One region of the Sodalis ligni genome, then DNA from elsewhere that is predicted to be linked to it. Evidence: predicted binding sites of a transcription regulator. Region 1 holds the regulator's gene; each other region holds the start of a gene.

The links. The regulator PhoB, encoded in region 1, activates phosphate uptake and scavenging genes when phosphate is short. The targets are predictions, from matches to a motif close to CTGTCATAAAACTGNCNNAT.
Region 2: a site for PhoB is predicted at 1,909-1,928, ahead of serA (phosphoglycerate dehydrogenase). Genes of this name have one in related genera too.
Region 3: a site for PhoB is predicted at 2,303-2,322, ahead of pitA (inorganic phosphate transporter PitA). Genes of this name have one in related genera too.
Region 4: a site for PhoB is predicted at 2,249-2,268, ahead of rbsK (ribokinase). Genes of this name have one in related genera too.

Annotation. Positions count from the first base shown of each region.
Region 1 is NZ_CP075169.1:1,411,783-1,416,460, reverse strand. It holds gene GTU79_RS06610 (PstS family phosphate ABC transporter substrate-binding protein) at 1-909, opposite strand, end outside; gene phoR (phosphate regulon sensor histidine kinase PhoR) at 906-2,240, opposite strand; gene phoB (phosphate response regulator transcription factor PhoB) at 2,265-2,954, opposite strand; gene sbcD (exonuclease subunit SbcD) at 3,224-4,456, shown strand; gene GTU79_RS06590 (AAA family ATPase) at 4,453-4,678, shown strand, end outside.
Region 2 is NZ_CP075169.1:928,514-933,191, forward strand. It holds gene GTU79_RS04290 (oxidative stress defense protein) at 1-17, shown strand, start outside; gene GTU79_RS04295 (LysR family transcriptional regulator ArgP) at 14-907, opposite strand; gene rpiA (ribose-5-phosphate isomerase RpiA) at 1,096-1,752, shown strand; gene serA (phosphoglycerate dehydrogenase) at 2,088-3,320, shown strand; gene GTU79_RS04310 (2-keto-3-deoxygluconate permease) at 4,341-4,678, shown strand, end outside.
Region 3 is NZ_CP075169.1:183,601-188,278, reverse strand. It holds gene GTU79_RS00795 (alpha/beta fold hydrolase) at 1-605, shown strand, start outside; gene GTU79_RS00790 (BaiN/RdsA family NAD(P)/FAD-dependent oxidoreductase) at 690-1,916, opposite strand; gene pitA (inorganic phosphate transporter PitA) at 2,393-3,901, shown strand; gene uspB (universal stress protein UspB) at 3,940-4,275, opposite strand.
Region 4 is NZ_CP075169.1:6,327,975-6,332,652, reverse strand. It holds gene typA (translational GTPase TypA) at 1-535, shown strand, start outside; partial or broken gene deoR (DNA-binding transcriptional repressor DeoR) at 653-1,424, opposite strand; gene deoC (deoxyribose-phosphate aldolase) at 1,470-2,147, opposite strand; gene rbsK (ribokinase) at 2,335-3,261, shown strand; gene fucP (L-fucose:H+ symporter permease) at 3,266-4,606, shown strand; gene GTU79_RS29395 (aldose 1-epimerase family protein) at 4,624-4,678, shown strand, end outside.

The DNA.
Region 1 (4,678 bases):
CAGCCTGACGGCCTCCGGCAGCGATCGGTAGCCGTTCTGGCGAGCGCGCAGCTGTCCGCCGGGGGAAAGGATTTGATCAAAAAACGCCGCTGTGATGGGCTCCAGCGGCCGATCCGGCGCTTTATTCACGTAGATATAAAGATACCGCACCAGGGGATATTCACCGTTGAGCAGGGTGGCATCATCCGGCTGAACCGTTTTCCCCTGCCCGTCGGTCAACGCCAGGATTTTGACGCCGCTGGCGTGAAAACCCATACCGGCGTAACCGATGGCGTTGACTGAACCCGCCACCGCCTGGGCCACGGATACCGAGCCGGGCAGTTCGTTCACCGACGTCAGCAGATCGCCGCCGCACAGTACGCGCTGACGGAAATAGCCGTAGGTGCCGGACGCCGAATTGCGACCGTAGCGCAGCAGGGTCTGCCCGGCCAAATGCCCTTTCAGCCCCAGGTCCCCCCAGCGTTTCAAGGCCGGCGAGGGACCGCAGCTATGGGTAATGGAAAAGATGCCGTCCAATTGGCTCAACGGCAGGGATTGCAGGGGATTATCCTCATTCACCAGAATCACCACCGCATCCAGCGCCACCGGAACCGCCGACGGAGGGTAACCGTAATGCCGGCGAAATGCGTCAACTTCCGGCACGGTCATGGGGCGGCTCATCGGCCCCAGCTGAGTGGTGCCGGCGGCCAGCGCCGCCGCCGCCGTTGCCGAGCCCGAGGCCTGGATCTGCACCCCCACCTCGGGAAAACGGCGATTAAAATCCATCCCCCAGCCGGTCAGCAAATTGGCCAGGGTATCGGAACCGGTACTGGTCAGGCTGCCCGACAATACCGTTACCGCCCGGGAGGAGGCCGGCCAGGCCAGTAATACGAGCAGACAGCAGACGATGGGACTGACGATTTTCATCAAAGCTCGACGGGCGGCTTAAAGGTGAGGTTATTTTCCTTCAGGGACGGGGCAACTATCAACCGGTTCGGCAAGGTGAAATAAAATCGGGTACCGGCGCCCGGTTCGCTGATGATATCCAGGCGCGCGTCATGATTGCTGAGGGCGTGTTTCACAATGGCAAGCCCGAGGCCGCTGCCGCCGGTTTGCCGTGACCGGGCTTTATCCACCCGGTAAAAACGCTCGGTCAGGCGGGGGATATGCTCCGGCGCGATACCCGGGCCATTGTCGCTCACCTGGAATTCCGCGCCGGCGGAGGTACGCTGCCAGCAGACCTCGATACGGGTGCCCGGCGGCGTGTGGATCACCGCGTTGTAAATCAGATTCGACATGGCGCTGCGCAGCTGCTCTTCGTTACCGCGCACCCGCAGATGCTCATTAACGCGAAACACAATGTCGTGGCGCTCCTGGCTCAGCCCCTCCGCGCTTTGCTGCAGCCGCTTGAGGATGGAAGGAACGTCGATATTCTCGTTGACTTCGTTGTGGGGAGCGGCTTCGATGCGGGAAAGCACCAGCAGTTGTTTAACCAGGCGCTCCATGCGCTGCGTTTGATCCTGCATGGTATGGATTGCCTTGGCGCGAATCGCCGGGTCCATCTCCTGATCGTTCATCATCTCCAGATAACCCTGCAGGACCGTCAGCGGCGTACGCAGCTCATGGCTGGCATTGGCGAAAAAGTTGCGCCGCGCCCCTTCCAGTTGTCGCATCTGGGTAATGTCCCGCGCCACCATTAACAGCTGATCGTCGGTGTAAGGCATCACCCGGAATTCCACATAGCGCTGGTTGTTGATGTGTAGCGTAAGGGGCCGCTGAAAGGATTGATTTTGCAGGTATTCATTAAACTCGGGGTAACGCAGCAAATTGAGGATATGCTGGCCGTTGTCTTCCGGCCAGCGAAAGCCCAGCAGCTGCTGCGCCAAGCCATTGCACCAAAATATATGGCCGTCGCCGGTCAGCATCACCAGCGCATCCGGCAGGGTTTCCGCACCGCTGCGAAATCGCTTGAACAGCGTTGCCAAATCGCGGCGGCGGCGGCGATGGCGCAGCTGCATCTGATGCAGGCCGTAGAACAGCGGTTCCCAACTGCCGCGGCCCACCGGCGGGGTCCGGCTCAGGTCTACCCACAGCCACCAGGACAGCCGGAGCTGATAATAATAGTTACGCAGCAGCGCCGCCAACAGCGCCGCCGCCAGCAGCCAGGGCAAATGCCCGATAAGTAACGACAACAGCAGGGCGGGCAGGCAAAAAAACCCCAGTTCAAGCAGCAGTTTGCTCCAGGATAAACGTTCTAGCACCGGCCGTTCTCCCTTGAGACAGATTCAATAGCGGGCCGAGAAACGATAGCCGGTTCCCCGTACCGTCTGTACCATCCGATCGTGCCCGCCTGTTTCCAGCGCCTTGCGTAAACGACGAATGTGCACGTCCACCGTACGATCTTCCACGTAAACATTGGTACCCCATACATGGTTGAGCAACTGTTCGCGACTGTAGACCCGTTCGGGATGGGTCATGAAAAAGTGCAGCAGTTTAAATTCGGTAGGCCCCATATCCAACGCCAGCTCATTGGATGTTACCCGGTGCGAAGAGGGGTCCAGGCTCAAGCCCTGCACTTCGATTTTATCTTCCACCGCCATCGGCGAGATACGCCGCATTACCGCTTTGATCCGCGCCAGCAGTTCCTTGGGAGAGAAGGGCTTGGTAATATAATCATCCGCCCCCACTTCCAGTCCCCGCACCCGGTCTTCCTCCTCGCCGCGCGCCGTCAGCATCATGACAGGAATATCGCGCGTCAATACTTCGCGCTTCATCAGTTTGATAAACTGTATACCCGAACCGCCGGGCAACATCCAGTCGAGCAGGACCAGATCCGGATAAGGCTCCGCCATACGACTCACCGCACTGCCGTAATCTTCCGCCTCAATAGGCTGGAAGCCATTTTGTTCAAGAACAAAGCAGACCATTTCACGGATGGGTGCTTCATCTTCCACGACTAATATGCGTTTTGCCATTATTTTCCTGCCGTTTATTCTCTGCGGTTATCGTGCCCGGGCATTATGCGTCACTTTTATGACAGATTTATTAAAATAGGCGCCGCCTGCTTCAAGGATAGGAGATCGCCGTTTTTCCGCCGCAAATTATATAATCGCACCTTTATTTCGGCATCCGCCAAAGCAAGGGTTATACCCGATAGCGTTCAGGTTGCGGCTGCGTTGGCTGCAACCTGAACGCTATTGGGTATATACTCTCGCCCTGATTCAGGGATTTTCTCCGGAGCCTCATGCGGATCATTCATACCTCTGACTGGCATTTGGGTCAGTCGTTTTTCACCAAGAATCGCGCCCATGAACATCAGGCCTTCCTGCGCTGGCTGGTGACGCAGGTTGAACTGCATCAGGCGGACGCGGTGGTGGTGGCCGGCGATATATTCGATACCGGCACGCCCCCCAGCTATGCACGGGAACTCTTCAACCGTTTTGTGGTGGAGCTACAGCCCACCGGCTGCGGGCTGATTGTGCTGGCGGGGAATCATGACGCCGTCGCCACCCTCAACGAATCACGCGGACTGCTGGCCTGCCTCAATACCCGCGTCATTGCCGGCGGCGACGCCGAACAGCAGGTTTTCGTGCTTGATGAGCGTAGCGGAAAACCGGGAGCGATTTTGTGCGCCATCCCTTTTTTACGGGCCAGGGATATGCTGGTAAGCCGCGCCGGCGAGTCGGGGGATGACAAACAGCGCTCCCTGATGGATGCCATCGCCGGACATTACCGGGATTTATATCAACAGGCCATGGCGTTGCGCGATACCCTGACCGCGCCGGTGCCCATCGTCGCCACCGGTCATTTGACCGCCGTGGGCGCCGGCACCAGCGATTCGGTACGGGATATCTATATCGGCAGCCTGGATGCTTTTCCCGTCCAGTTATTTCCCCCCGCCGATTACATCGCCCTCGGTCATATTCACCGGCCGCAAAGCGTCGGCGGCCGGCCGAATATTCTGTATTGCGGCTCCCCCATCCCCCTGAGCTTTGACGAGGCCGGCCAGCCCAAACAGGTCAATATGGTGGATTTCCAGCCGGACCTGACGGCGGTGGTGACGCCGTTGACGGTGCCGGAGGTCCAGCCCCTGCGCCTGATTCGCGGCACCCTGGCGGAAATTGAAGCGCAGTTGCTCACCTTTCGCGATTACCGGGGCGAGACGAGGGTATGGCTGGATATCGAAGTGCTGACCGATGCCTGGCTTAATGATATCCAGCGGCAAATACAGCAGATTGCCGCCGATCTGCCGGTGGACATTTTGCTGTTGCGCCGCAACCGCGAGCAGCGGCGCCAGGCGCTGGAAAAAGAGCCTCATGAAACGCTGACAGAACTCAGCGTGGAAGAGGTGTTCGAACGCCGCCTGGCGCAGGCGCTGGTGCGGGATGAAGAGGAACTCAGCCGCATCCGCCTGCTGTATGACCGGGTGGTGACGGATATCCGGCACGAAAGTCCGGCACAGGAGCCCAGCCGATGAAAATCCTGACGCTGCGGCTGAAAAATCTCAATGCGCTGCAAGGGGAATGGAAAATCGATTTTACCGCCGCACCTTTCGACGGCGCCAGCCTGTTTGCCATTACCGGTCCCACAGGCGCCGGTAAAACCACCCTGCTGGACGCCATTTGTCTGGCGCTTTATCACCAGACTCCCCGTCTGGGCGGCAATCCCGGCCAGGAGCTGATGACCCGCCACACCGCCG
Region 2 (4,678 bases), 480 kb from region 1:
TGCGGCCTCAGCCTTAAACCTGGCGCAAAGCCTGGCGGCCATGGGAAAGCAAGGCATCGGTCACTTTACGCATCATCCGGCTTTCCGGCGCAAAACGATGCCAGAACAGCATCCGGCGCTGGAACAGCCCTGGCGTAAGATCAATCAGCTCGCCGCTGTCCAGCTCTCTTTCGATTTGCAAATGGGGGATCATGCAACAGGTGGTGCCCTGGCGAGCCAGCTGGACAAACGCTTCCGATGAGTTGACGATATGGCAGGGCACGCTGCCCGGCGGCAGATCGAAATTCTGCTGTAAAAACGCCTGATGCATGTCGTCAAGATGATCGAACGCCACCGCCGGCGCTTTCAGCAGCGCGCTGCGGGTGACGCCGTTCGGAAAGTAGCGGTCGGCAAAAGGTTTCGATGCCACGAACAGGTAATCCAGGGCGCCCAGTTGATCCACCAGGCAGCTGGGCAGGGGCTGGGGCTGGATACTCACCGCCCCCACCACTTCACCGCGCCGAAGGCGCTCCTGGGTGCGGGTTTCATCCTCAACCTGCAAATTAAGCCGGATGGGCGAATCGGTCAGTACCGGTTTCAGCGCCGGCAGCAGCCAGGTGGCCAGGCTGTCGGCATTGACCGCCAGGGATAACAACAGGGGAGTATCGCTGCCGTTATCGGTGCCGAGCCATTCATCTTCCAGCAACTCCACCTGATGCAATAATGCCAGCAGCTTTTGGCCCTGTTCCGTCGGCCGGGGCGGGACGGTACGTACCAGCAGCGGCTGGCCGAAAAGATTTTCCAACTGTTTTATGCGTTGCGATACCGCGGATTGCGTTATACAGAGTTTCTGCGCGGCACGTTCAAAACCTCGTTCACGTATCACGGCGTCGAGCGCCTGCAGCGTTCGATAGTCCGGGCGTTTCATTCAATCTTCGTCCCCTAACGTCGGTGTATCCCTGCACTATGCCATAGTTTTGCCCCGGTAAGGTCTTAAAATCTTATGGATGAGGGTGGAGTGGTCCGGGCGCGTGCCGTTGCGGCGGAATTCAAGCTTTTTGGCCGGATATTGCTTTATAATACCGGCAAGTTGGATTTCCATAGGAAAAACATACCATGACGCAGGATGAACTTAAAAAAGCGGTAGGCTGGGCGGCATTGAAATATGTTCAACCCGGTACCATCGTCGGGGTCGGCACCGGTACCACCGCCGCGCATTTTATTGACGCTCTGGGCACCATGAAACACCAGATAGACGGGGCGGTATCCAGCTCCGAGGCTTCGTCGGCGAAATTGAAAGCGCTGGGGATCCCTTTGCTTGATTTAAACAGCGTGGATTCGCTGGATATCTATGTCGACGGGGCGGATGAGATCAACAGCCATATGCAGATGATTAAAGGCGGCGGCGCGGCGTTGACCCGTGAAAAAATCATCTCCGCCGTGGCGCGCCGTTTTATCTGCATTGCCGACGCGTCCAAACAGGTAGACGTATTGGGAAGATTTCCCCTGCCGGTTGAAGTGATCCCTATGGCGCGGGCGTATGTGGCCCGTGAACTGGTGAAATTGGGCGGTTTGCCCGAATATCGCCAGGGGGTGGTGACCGATAACGGCAATATCATTCTTGATGTGCGTAACCTGCAAATATTGGATGCAGTGGCGCTGGAAGATAAAATCAACGCTCTGCCGGGGGTGGTTACCGTCGGGCTGTTTGCGCGGCGCGGCGCTGACGTAGCGCTGATCGGCACTCCGGAGGGCGTCAAGGTTATCGAATAAGCCGCGGATTTCCCATGGGCGGGCCGGCCGGGCAGGGATATTGTTACCGATGCCGGCCTGACTGCGGGCGACGGATAAGTGTTAATTTTGTTTACATAGCATTTTTTAATTCTTTATCTGAAATTCAGTGATAAATATCACATTTAAGTCATTTAACTGCCATATATAGGACGTATGCCTGTCCCTCCAGAAGAATTATCCATAGCAATCACTTATGTTCGGCTCTTGTGCTGGGCGGACTTTGGTCAATGAACTTGCCGATGCGGCAATATTTGTTATTTTGTCCGGGTGCTGTGTTTTGCAGCCGCTTCTGAAGTATCAAAAAGGGTCGGGAAATGGCGAAAGTATCGTTGGAAAAAGACAAAATCAAATTTCTATTGGTTGAGGGCGTGCATCAGACCGCCATCGATAATCTGCGGCATGCCGGTTATACCAATATCGAATACCATAAAGGCGCATTGGACACCGAGTCATTGAAGGCATCCATTCGCGATGCGCATTTCGTCGGCATCCGATCCCGCACCAACCTGACGGAAGAGGTGTTTGCCGCCGCGGAAAAATTGGTGGCGGTGGGCTGCTTTTGTATCGGCACCAATCAGGTTGATCTCAAGGCCGCGCTGAAACGCGGCGTGCCGGTATTCAATGCGCCTTTTTCCAATACGCGTTCCGTGGCCGAGCTGGTCATCGGCGAGATGCTGCTGATGATCCGCGGTGTGCCGGAAGCCAATGCCAAAGCCCATCGCGGCCAGTGGAACAAGCAGGCCCAGGGCAGCTACGAAGCCCGGGGCAAAAAGCTTGGCATCATCGGTTACGGCCATATCGGTACGCAATTGGGTATCCTGGCGGAAGGCCTGGGTATGCAGGTTTACTTTTACGATATCGAGAGCAAGCTGCCGCTGGGCAATGCCCATCAGGTGGATTCGCTGCCGGAATTGCTTGGCCTCAGCGATGTGGTGACCCTGCATGTGCCCGATACCCAGTCCACTCGGAATATGATGAGCTCGGCGGAATTCGGCCAGATGAAAAAAGGCGCGCTGTTTATCAACGCCGCGCGCGGTACGGTGGTGGATATTCCGGCGCTGTGCGATGCCTTGGCCAGTAAACATCTTGCCGGCGCAGCCGTGGACGTTTTCCCTGAAGAACCGGCCACCAATACCGATCCGTTTGTTTCGCCCCTGTGCGAATTCGATAATGTTATCCTGACGCCGCATATCGGCGGGTCGACCCAGGAAGCGCAGGAGAATATCGGTACGGAGGTGGCGGGTAAGCTGGCGAAATATTCCGATAACGGGTCTACTTTGTCCGCGGTGAATTTCCCGGAGGTTTCTTTGCCGGAGCATGGTGAAAACGTCAGCCGGCTGCTGCATATTCATGAGAACCGTCCCGGTATTTTGACCCGTATCAACCAGATTTTCGCCGAACAAAGTATTAACATTGCCGCCCAGTATCTGCAAACCACGGCGGATATAGGCTATGTGGTGATAGACGTGGAAACCGATGCGGAAAATACCGCTTTGCAATTGCTTAAGGCGATACCCGGCACGATCCGGGCGCGTTTGCTGTACTGAGGTTTTGGCCCCAGGGCGGGGGCCGGCGCCTTGAGGGGACTGCGGCGGCTGCGAGATAGCCGCTGCATCCCCGTTGGTGCGGTCTCCCTTTAGCAGGTTCGCTGCACTCCCGGTGTCAGCGGGCCTACCGCGCCATGGGGCGCTCGGTTGGGCGGAAGAACCACGCCCGCTTCGACCCCATTGGTGCAGTCTCCCTTGAACACGTTCGTTGCACGTCCGGTGGTAGCGGGCCTACCGCACCATGGGGCGCTCCGGCGGGCGGTAAAACCACGCCCGCTTCGACCCCATTGGTGCAGTCTCCCTTGAACACGTTCGTTGCACGTCCGGTGTTTGCGGGCCTACCGCGCCATGGGGCGCTCGGTTGGGCGGAAGAACCACGCCCGCTTCGACCCCATTGTCACGGTCTCCCTTTAACAGGTTCGCTGCACGATCGGTGTTTGCGGGCCTACCGCGCCATGGGGCGCTCGGTTGGGCGGGAAAACCACGCCCGCTTCGACCCCATTGTCACGGTCTCCCTTTAACAGGTTCGCTGCACGATCGGTGTCTGCGGGCCTACCGCGCCATGGGGCGCTCGGTTGGGCGGGAAAACCACGCCCGCTTCGACCCCATTGTCACGGTCTCCCTTTAACAGGTTCGCTGCACGCCCGGTGGTAGCGGGCCTACCGCGCCATGGGGCGCCCGGTTGGGCGGGAAAACCACGCCCGATTCGACCCCATTGGTGCGGTCTCCCTTGAATACATTCGTTGCACGTCCGGTGGTAGCGGGCCTACCGCGCCATGGGGCGCTCGGTTGGGCGGGAAAACCACGCCCGATTCGACCCCATTGGTGCGGTCTCCCTTTAACACGCGACTCCCCTTAAACGGGCGATTGTGCTGTTGTGATTCTATTCAATCAAATTGGTCTTATTCATAATCATTTCAGTTTATCATGACTGGTAATAATCAGATCTAGATCGCATTTTTTATATTTTGACTCAATATAATCATTATGATTAAATGTAATCATACATGTGAGGGCAGAATGAAAATCAAAGCAACCATTGAGAGAATGCCGGGGGGGATGATGCTGGTCCCGCTGATTCTCGCCGCTTTACTCAATACCTTTGCTCCGCAATCGCTGGAGATCGGGGGGTTTACTTCGGCGCTGTTTAAGCACGGCGCCCTGCCGCTTATCGGCGCATTTTTACTCTGCATGGGGGCCGGTATCAGTTTTAAGGCCGCTCCGCGGGCGTTGCTGCAAGGGACCACTATCACGGTGACCAAGGTTTTGGTGGGGGTGGTGTTAGGCTTTGGTATTGAACATTTGTTTGGCACCGGCGGTATCTACGGCCTTTCCAGCCTGACGGTTATCGTGGCGAT
Region 3 (4,678 bases), 1.2 Mb from region 1:
ATAGGCTGATTGAGCAATTGAAGATCGATCGCTACAGCCTTTACCTGCAGGATTACGGCGGCCCCATAGGTTTTCGCGTCATGTTGGCGCATCCGGCCCGCGTTCAGGGCCTCATTATTCAAAACGCCAACAGCTACGAAGAGGGCTTAGGGCCCAAATGGCAAGGCATCAAGGCTTATTGGGCCGACCCAAAGAATCATCCGGAAGTGCCTGAAGCCTTTATGTCATTAGAGGGTACAAAATTCCGCCATGCCGGCGATAGCCCAAACCCGGAATGTTACAACCCCGATAGCTGGACGGACGAATACGCCTTTCTTTCCCGGCCCGGCGAAAAGGAGATCCAAACGGCATTGCTGTATGACTATCAGACCAACGTCGCGGCATATCCGCGGTGGCAAGCATGGCTGCGCGCGCATAAGCCGCCGACGCTGGTAATCTGGGGCCGCTACGACAGCTCGTTCCTGGTGCCGGGAGCTGAAGCCTACCAGCGCGATGTGCCTGATGCAGAGGTTCAACTGGTTGATGCCGGTCACTTTGCGCTCGATGAGCAGGTGGATGACATAGCAGCGTCGTTACACCTATTTCTCCATAAGGTGTATCGATGATGTTTTGCCGGGGCTACGGCCGAACCAGCCGTACGGTCACCGCCAAGATAGAGGTGACATGGTGAGGGGATAAAGCTCCTCTGCTCACAGGCCGGCGACTTCGGCCAGCGCCTGCCCGCAGGCCCAGGCCGAGCTCCAGGCCCACTGGAAGTTATAGCCCCCCAGCCAGCCGGTGACGTCCACCACCTCGCCGATAAAATAGAGCCCCGGCACCTGCCGGCTTTCCATGGTTTTGGAGGAGAGGCGGCGGGTATCCACGCCGCCCTGGGTGACCTCGGCGGTGCGATAGCCCTCGGTGCCGTTGGGCTGTACGCGCCACTGCCGCAAAGACATCACCCAGTCGTTTTGCTGGCGGCGGCTGAGCTGCGTCAAGGTGCATTCCGGGATGTTCAACAGGGTATGCCAGCACTCTACAAACCGGCGCGGCAGCACCTTTGCCAGGGTATTTTTCAGCGTTTGGTTGGGGTGATCCCGTCGCTCTTCGGTGAGAAACGCCCCCAGATCCCGCTCCGGCACCAGGTTGAGGTTAAGAAATTCGCCGTTTTGCCAGTAGCTGGAAATTTGCAGCATCGCCGGGCCGGACAGGCCCCGATGGGTAAACAGCAGATTTTCCCGAAAGGACATGCCTCCGGCGGCTTCCACCTGCGTTGGCAGGGCGACGCCGGCGAGAGCGCCTAAAGACTCCAGCAGCGGTTTATGCAGGGTAAACGGCACCAGCGCGGCGCGGGTGGGCACCACCGGAATACCGAACCGTTCGGCAATGCGGTAACCCAGCGGCGTGGCGCCGAGTCCGGGCATTGAGAGGCCGCCGGTGGCGACCACCAGCGACGGCGCCGTGACCTCGCCGCCGGGGAGGAGCACATGGAACTGTTCACTGCGCTTTTCTAGTCCACGCTTTTCTACCGCCGCCACCTCGCTGCGCATCCGCAAGGTCACCCCGCCGCGCTGGCATTCATCCAGGAGCAGCGTCACGATCTGCTGGGCCGAATCGTCGCAAAACAGCTGGCCCAGGGTTTTTTCATGGAAGGCAATGCGGTGCCGCCGTACCAGCTCGATAAAATCCCATTGGCTGTAACGGGATAGGGCCGATTTGCAAAAATGCGGATTTTGCGAGAGAAAGGCGGCGGGCTCCACGTGCAGGTTGGTGAAGTTGCAGCGGCCGCCGCCGGACATCAGGATCTTCCGGCCCGGTTTTTTGCCGTTATCCAGCAGCAGTACCCTGAGGCCGCGCTGGCCGGCCTGGGCGGCGCAAAACAGGCCCGCGGCCCCGGCACCGATGATAATGGCGTCAAATTGTTCCCCTGTGCTCACTCAATCACCTTAAGCCCGACCAATCTATTCTCGCTTGACTGATTCTCAATCAATTTATCACTCTTCAACAGGAGTCTGCTCGACTGGTATTCAGTCAATTTATATCCATTCAATGTCTGCACTTTCGACTGATGCTTAAACAATTTATATTCGCTCAATAAATACAAACCAAACTTATTCTTACTCTTATCATGCTCAATTGACTTATGTGCACCCGCCTTTGTTTTTAAGGGGGATACCCCCGGTCGGCGCGTTTGGCGGGGCACCTGATTGTAGCCATCCACCGCGGCAGACGCCAGCCGCGCGAAAAAACGCCGGGTGAAACAGAATTAACCTATTGATAAAAATGATAATCATCAGCAAGCGCAAGGGCAGCGTCAATAAAAATGTCATAAAAAGGTCATATTTTGCTTTTCCAGCGCCCCCGTTGTCGCAGATAATGCGCCCCGTTCATGTCCAATAAATGGCGTAACCTTATGCTGCATCTATTTACCGGCCTGGAATTTCATACCGGTCTTATGTTGGTTATCGCGTTAATATTTGTATTAATATATGAAGCTATCAATGGGTTTCATGATACGGCCAATGCGGTGGCAACCGTAATCTATGCCCGCGCGCTTCGCTCTCAGCTGGCGGTGGGAATGTCCGGGGTATTCAATTTTCTCGGGGTGCTGTTGGGCGGTTTGAGCGTGGCTTACGCCATTGTTCATCTGCTGCCGGTGGATCTGTTATTGAATGTCAGCTCCACCCACGGACTGGCAATGATGTTCTCCATGCTGCTGGCGGCCATCATCTGGAACCTGGGCACCTGGTATTTCGGTTTGCCGGCCTCCAGCTCCCATACATTGATTGGCGCCATTATCGGTATCGGCCTGACCAATGCGCTGCTGACCCATACCTCGGTGTTGGCGGCGCTGAATATTCCAAAGCTGATTGAGATTTTCCTGTCCCTTATCATCTCGCCCATCGTGGGGCTGGTACTGGCGGGCGCGTTGGTATTCTGTTTGCGCCGTTACTGGAGCGGCACGCCGAAACGCCGCCGTATCCACCTGACCCCCGCGGAACGGGAAAAGAAGGACGGCAAGCGCAAGCCGCCGTTCTGGACCCGAACGGCGCTTATCCTTTCGGCGGCGGGCGTGAGCTTCGCCCACGGCGCCAATGATGGACAAAAAGGGATTGGCCTGATTATGCTGGTGTTGATAGGCGTCGCCCCGGCGGGTTTTATGGTGAATATGAACTCCACCGGCTATGATATCGCCCGCACCAGGGATGCCGTCGGCAACCTGCAGCAGTTTTATCATCTGCATGCGGCAACCCTGCCGCAAACCGCCGATACCGATACGCAGGTAATACCGGCGCCCGATCTCCCTTCAGCCCTGCCCGCCACCACGGTATTCCACTGCGACGGCAGCCGGGCGCTCATCGCCATAGACCGCACCATGGCGTTATTGGAAAATCTGCAAAGCTACGATCACCTCAGCCCCGGCGAGCGTTCACACGTCAGGCGCCTGCTGATGTGCATCGCCGACACCACGGATAAACTGGTCAAACTGCCGCAAACCTCCGGTGAAGATAAACGTTTGCTGGGGAATTTGCGCAAGGACCTGCTGGCCACCGTTGAATATGCCCCGCTATGGATTATCGTTGCCGTCGCGCTGGCGCTGTCGTTGGGCACCATGATCGGCTGGCGGCGAGTGGCCACCACCATCGGCGAGAAAATCGGCAAGAAGGGCATGACGTATGCGCAGGGGCTTTCGGCGCAGGTGACCGCCGCGGTCTCCATCGGCGTCGCCAGTTATACCGGCATGCCGGTTTCCACCACCCATGTCCTCTCCTCGGCGGTGGCGGGCACCATGGTGGTGGACGGCGGCGGCGTGCAAAGCAAGACGGTGCAGAATATCCTGCTGGCCTGGGTACTGACCCTGCCGGTGGCGATTGTGCTGTCAGGGTCTCTTTATTGGCTGGCGCTGAAATGTATTCAATAGCGTAACACAGGCGGCCTGAGGGTCGCCTTGCCCTTCTCTCAATGCCAGATAGCCAGGGAAATCAGGCTGACGATAATCAACCCGCACAGCCCGCTGGTGAGCATAAACTGTCGCCGCACCCGTTCGCAACGGCGTATAAATTCCTGATCGTGATGATCAAGGTAGCGTTGCGCATAGATATAGCGAACCAGTCTCAACTGCTTGCTGGGTTGCCCGTGAGCGGTGAAAAAACCGCTGCCGTCAACATACTGATAGAGCAGCGGATCGCAGCCGCGAAGTACGACTAATAACGCCCGCAATGAAGAGTAATAGCGCGCCATATTGATGACGCAGACGACACATAAAGCCCAAAAAAGCGCAACGGTGTTGATCATACCCCCTCCCCGGCGACGCAAATCCACACTGAATCCCCGACCCGCGGGCTCTCAGCGGTTACGCCTCTTAATAACTTACCACAGAGCTGAACAAGCCCACCCCAAAAATGATATGTCTGAGATTAGATCAACTTACTCACAGTATTATGAGGTTCTACAATATTGAGTGTAGAAAAGGTTTGTCAAAAGAAAGCAACCGAAGCGACAAAATTTGTGCATTTTTGCAATTTTTTTTGCCAACGCCGGTGGGGTGCCAAGGTTGCGACCCGGCTCCCATAAATGACTATACTAGAACGAGTACATTGATATTCAAACCATTAACAGTCAGCAACATATATTTCTGCTGATTTTTTGAGACGCTGCCGTATTTTACGTGATGGTTGTTTATGCCAACCGGCTGATA
Region 4 (4,678 bases), 1.5 Mb from region 1:
GCCGGACGGCAAAGGCCGTATCCGTCTTGATTATATTATCCCCAGCCGTGGCCTGATTGGCTTTCGTACCGAGTTCCTGACCATGACTTCCGGCACCGGCCTGCTGTATTCGTCGTTCAGTCATTATGACGATGTGCGTCCGGGTGAAATCGGCCAGCGGCAGAACGGCGTGATGATTTCCAACGGCCAGGGTAAAGCGGTTGCTTACGCCCTGTACAGCCTGCAGGATCGCGGCCGCTTGTTCCTGGGCCACGGCGCGGAAGTGTATGAAGGCCAGATTATCGGTATTCATACCCGTTCTAATGATTTGACCGTCAACTGCCTGACCGGCAAGAAATTAACCAACATGCGCGCCTCAGGTACCGATGAAGCCACTACGCTGGTGACGGCGATTAAGCTGTCGTTGGAACAAGCGCTGGAATTTATTGATGATGATGAGCTGGTGGAAGTGACTCCCCATTCCATCCGGTTGCGTAAACGTTATCTGACTGAAAACGATCGTAAGCGCGCCAATCGTTCCAGCAAAGAAGTCTGATCTTAGGCACGAGAAGACAAGATGCCGGTCCATGCAGATGGACCGGTATTTTTTTGCCGAAAATCGGCGCGGTCTCCCTTTAACACGCTCGGTTCAGCTTTGGAGTTGGCGGGTTCGTCAGTCTGGCTGATAGATCAAGGCGATATTATGCTGCTGGCAGTAGTCGTGGAATTTGCGCGGGGGGGACTGATCGGTGATAAGGGTGTCGAAGAGGGTTAGGGTGCCGATGCAGGCGGGTTTGATATTGTCGAACTTGCTGTGATCGGCCACCAGAATTCCTTGCTGCGACAGGGATAAAGCGCGGTGCTTCATGGTGAGCTCATCAAAATTGAAGCAGGTCGCACCGTAGTGAATATCTATCCCGGCGGCGGAAATAAACGCCTTGTCGGGACAGATGTTATCCAGAATGGAATATTGGGTCAGTGGAGTGAATATGCAGTTGGCCGGATGGAATTCACCGCCGCACAGTATGACTTTGCAGTTGGGCAGGTCCTGCAATGCCAGGAATGTATTCAGCGAGTAGCAAATGCCGGTGAATGCCAGGTCTTGGTTGATAGCGTCGATAATGAACGGCGTGGTGGTTCCGCAATCAAAAAAAACCGTGTCGTCTTTTTCAATCATTTGGGCCGCCATACGGCCGGTAATGCTTTTTCTTTAACGTGCTTGGCTTTTGATCCGACACAAAGTAGTGGGTGACTGAGCTGTTTTTCGGATCGTTGACGACATATCCCCCCAGCAGAACCACCTGCGCCGGCTCGGCGCTGAGATCGCGGCGGATGGTCATTTCTGATACGCCCAGCAGGACGGCGGCATCCTTCAGATGGATTTTGTCTTCCCGCTTTAAAGCCTGTATCAGCCTGTTAATCCTTTCTTCGCGCCGCGTTTCCATAGTGTACCCTGCGTCAATTGTTCCAATGTTCGCCGGTGTGAACAGTCAATATTTGCCGGTGGCTGCTGCGCCCGTCACAATACTTACCCCGGAACTGGTGCCGATACGGGTGGCGCCGGCCAGTATCATGGTTTGCGCGGTCTGACGATCGCGAACGGCGCCGGATGCCTTGACGCCTACGTCCGCCCCAACGGTCTGCCGCATCAGCCTGACGTCCTGTTCCCGGGCGCCGCCGGTGCTAAAACCCGTGGACGTTTTCACAAAGGCCACCTTAAGTTCGCGGCAAATCTGGCAAACTTGCACGATCTGCTCTTCGCTCAACAGGCAGGTTTCCAATATAACCTTCAATGGTGTGGCGGCGCAAACCTGGTGCACTGCCTGTATATCGGCGGTTACCGCGTCGATTTTCCCGCTTTTCAGCCAGCCGACGTTAATCACCATATCGATCTCCCCGGCCCCGGCTTCGATGGCCGCTTTTGCTTCAAAAGCCTTGGCGGCGGTCAGGCCGGCTCCCAAAGGGAAACCTACCACCGAGCACACTTTAACGTCGGCTCCCTGCAGCGCACGGGCGGCGAACGGCACATAACCGGAATTTACGCAGACGGCATAAAAGCCATACTGCTTTGCTTCTTCGCATAAGGCGGCTATTTGCGCCTCGGTGGCGTCCATCGCCAGCAGGGTGTGATCGATATAACGGGGAAAGTCGATTTCTGTTTTGTTCATGAGTGCGTCCTCGTGAGGGATGATGTTAATGTGAAAATAATAACATTATCTAACACCGTTATATAGCCATTTGTCCGTTAATTTTTCTCATGAGATGTGATATGTGTCATATTATTAACATTTATGGGTTGATAATGTTAGCGTAGTAACATTGAATGCTATGAAAACATTAGAGAGGCAAATGATTATGGATATAGCGGTTATTGGTTCCAACATGGTGGATCTGATTACCTATATCACCGAGATGCCGAAAACCGGGGAAACGCTTGAAGCCCCGGATTTTGAGATCGGTTGCGGCGGTAAAGGCGCTAATCAGGCGGTGGCGGCAGCCAAACTGGGCGCCGGCGTGATGATGATGAGTAAGGTCGGCGACGATCTGTTCGCCGACAATACGGTAAATAACCTGCGCCGGTACGGCGTCGATACCCGCTATGTTGAGAAGGTGCCGGGGGTTTCCAGCGGAGTGGCGCCGATTTTTGTTGATCGGGATTCACATAATCGCATCTTGATCATTAAAGGGGCCAATAACCATTTGACGCCGGCGGATGTTGACCGTGCGGCGGAGCAGCTCAAGGACTGCAAGCTGATTATCCTGCAGTTGGAGATTCCGCTGGCGACGGTGTATCACGCCATCGACGTTGCCCGGCGGCTGCATGTGCCGGTGATTCTTAATCCGGCGCCGGCCAGCCGGGAGCTGGATATCGCTTATGCCTGCCAGTGCGATTTTTTCATGCCTAATGAAACGGAGCTGGAAATCCTGACCGGTATGGCGGTGGACAGCGAAGAGCATATCCTTGCCGCCGGCCGCTCTCTGCTCTCCCGGGGGCTGAAAAACCTGATTATCACCATGGGACACCGCGGCTCGGTGTGGTTGACCGGCGACAGCGTCCACCGGGTGGATGCGGTGCCGGTACAGGCCGTGGATACCAGCGGCGCGGGCGATGCCTATATAGGGTGTTTTGCCCATTACTACGTCGGCAGCCAAGACGTGAAGCAGGCTATGACATATGCCTCGGCCTATGCCGCCTTCAGCGTACGGGGCAAAGGCACTCAGCGTTCCTATGCCGACGCCGCCCAGTTCCATGATTTCCTCGCCACCTTACATCAGGAATAACATCATGCACCACAATACGGTACAAATGCCTGACGGCTATCTGAATAAAACACCGCTGTTTCAGTTTATCCTGCTGTCTTGCCTGTTTCCTCTATGGGGCTGTGCGGCCAGTTTGAACGATATCTTGATTACCCAATTCAAAACGGTGTTCGCCTTAAGCGATTTCGCCAGCGCGCTGGTGCAAAGCGCGTTTTACGGCGGCTACTTTCTGATTGCCATTCCAGCCTCGATGGTCATTCGCAAAACCAGCTACAAAGTGGCCATTATGACGGGCCTGTCGCTGTATATCATCGGCTGCGTGCTGTTTTATCCTGCGTCTCATATGGCCACCTACACCATGTTCCTGGCGGCGATTTTTGCCATCGCCATCGGCTTGAGCTTTCTGGAAACTGCGGCCAATACCTACAGTTCGATGATCGGTCATCGCGACTATGCGACGCTGCGGCTTAATATCAGCCAGACCTTTTATCCCGTCGGCGCGCTGATGGGCATTGTGCTGGGCAAATATCTGGTTTTCCAGCAAGGGGACAGCCTGAGCAGCCAATTGGCCGCTATGACGCCGGAACAGGGGCATCAATTCCGCCTGAATATGCTGGAACTCACCCTCGAACCTTATAAGTATCTGATCATGGTGCTGGTAGTGGTGCTGGTCTTGTTTGCCATTACCCGCTATCCCCGTTGCAAGCCTGTGGTAGATCGGCAAAAAACCGCCGCGCCGGGTATGGGTGAAACCCTGCGTTATCTGGCCGGTAACGCTCGCTTCAAAAAGGGTATAGTCGCCCAGTTCCTTTATGTGGGGATGCAGGTGGCGGTATGGTCGTTTACCATTCGTTTGGCGCTGAACCTGGGCGCGGCCAATGAACGGGACGCCTCCAACTTCATGATTTACAGCTTTATGTGTTTCTTCGCCGGTAAATTTATCGCCAATTTCCTGATGACGCGTTTTATGCCGCAAAAAGTCCTGATCGCCTATTCCATACTGGGGGTCGCGACTCTGGCCTATGTGGTGATGGTGCCGAATTTTACCGCCGTATATGCCGCGGTGTTTGTCAGCGTCTTGTTCGGACCCTGCTGGGCCACCATTTACGCCGGCACGCTGGATACCGTGGACAACAAATATACCGAAGTGGCCGGGGCGATTATCGTCATGGCCATTGTCGGCGCCGCCGTGGTGCCGGCAATCCAGGGCTTTGTTTCCGATCATTTGGGTTCGATGAAAGAGGCATTCAGCGTCTCGCTGCTGTGCTTCGCCTACGTGGGATTCTATTTCTGGGGTGAATTGCGCAACCATCAGCATCAGTTGCTGGCAGACCCCGCCCGTTCGGTCATGGATAGCAAACTTTAACCGCAGGAGAAGCGATTATGTCAGCCGTCATTCATCTTCAGCGCAACCAGTTCAGCGAACAGCCGGTTTGTC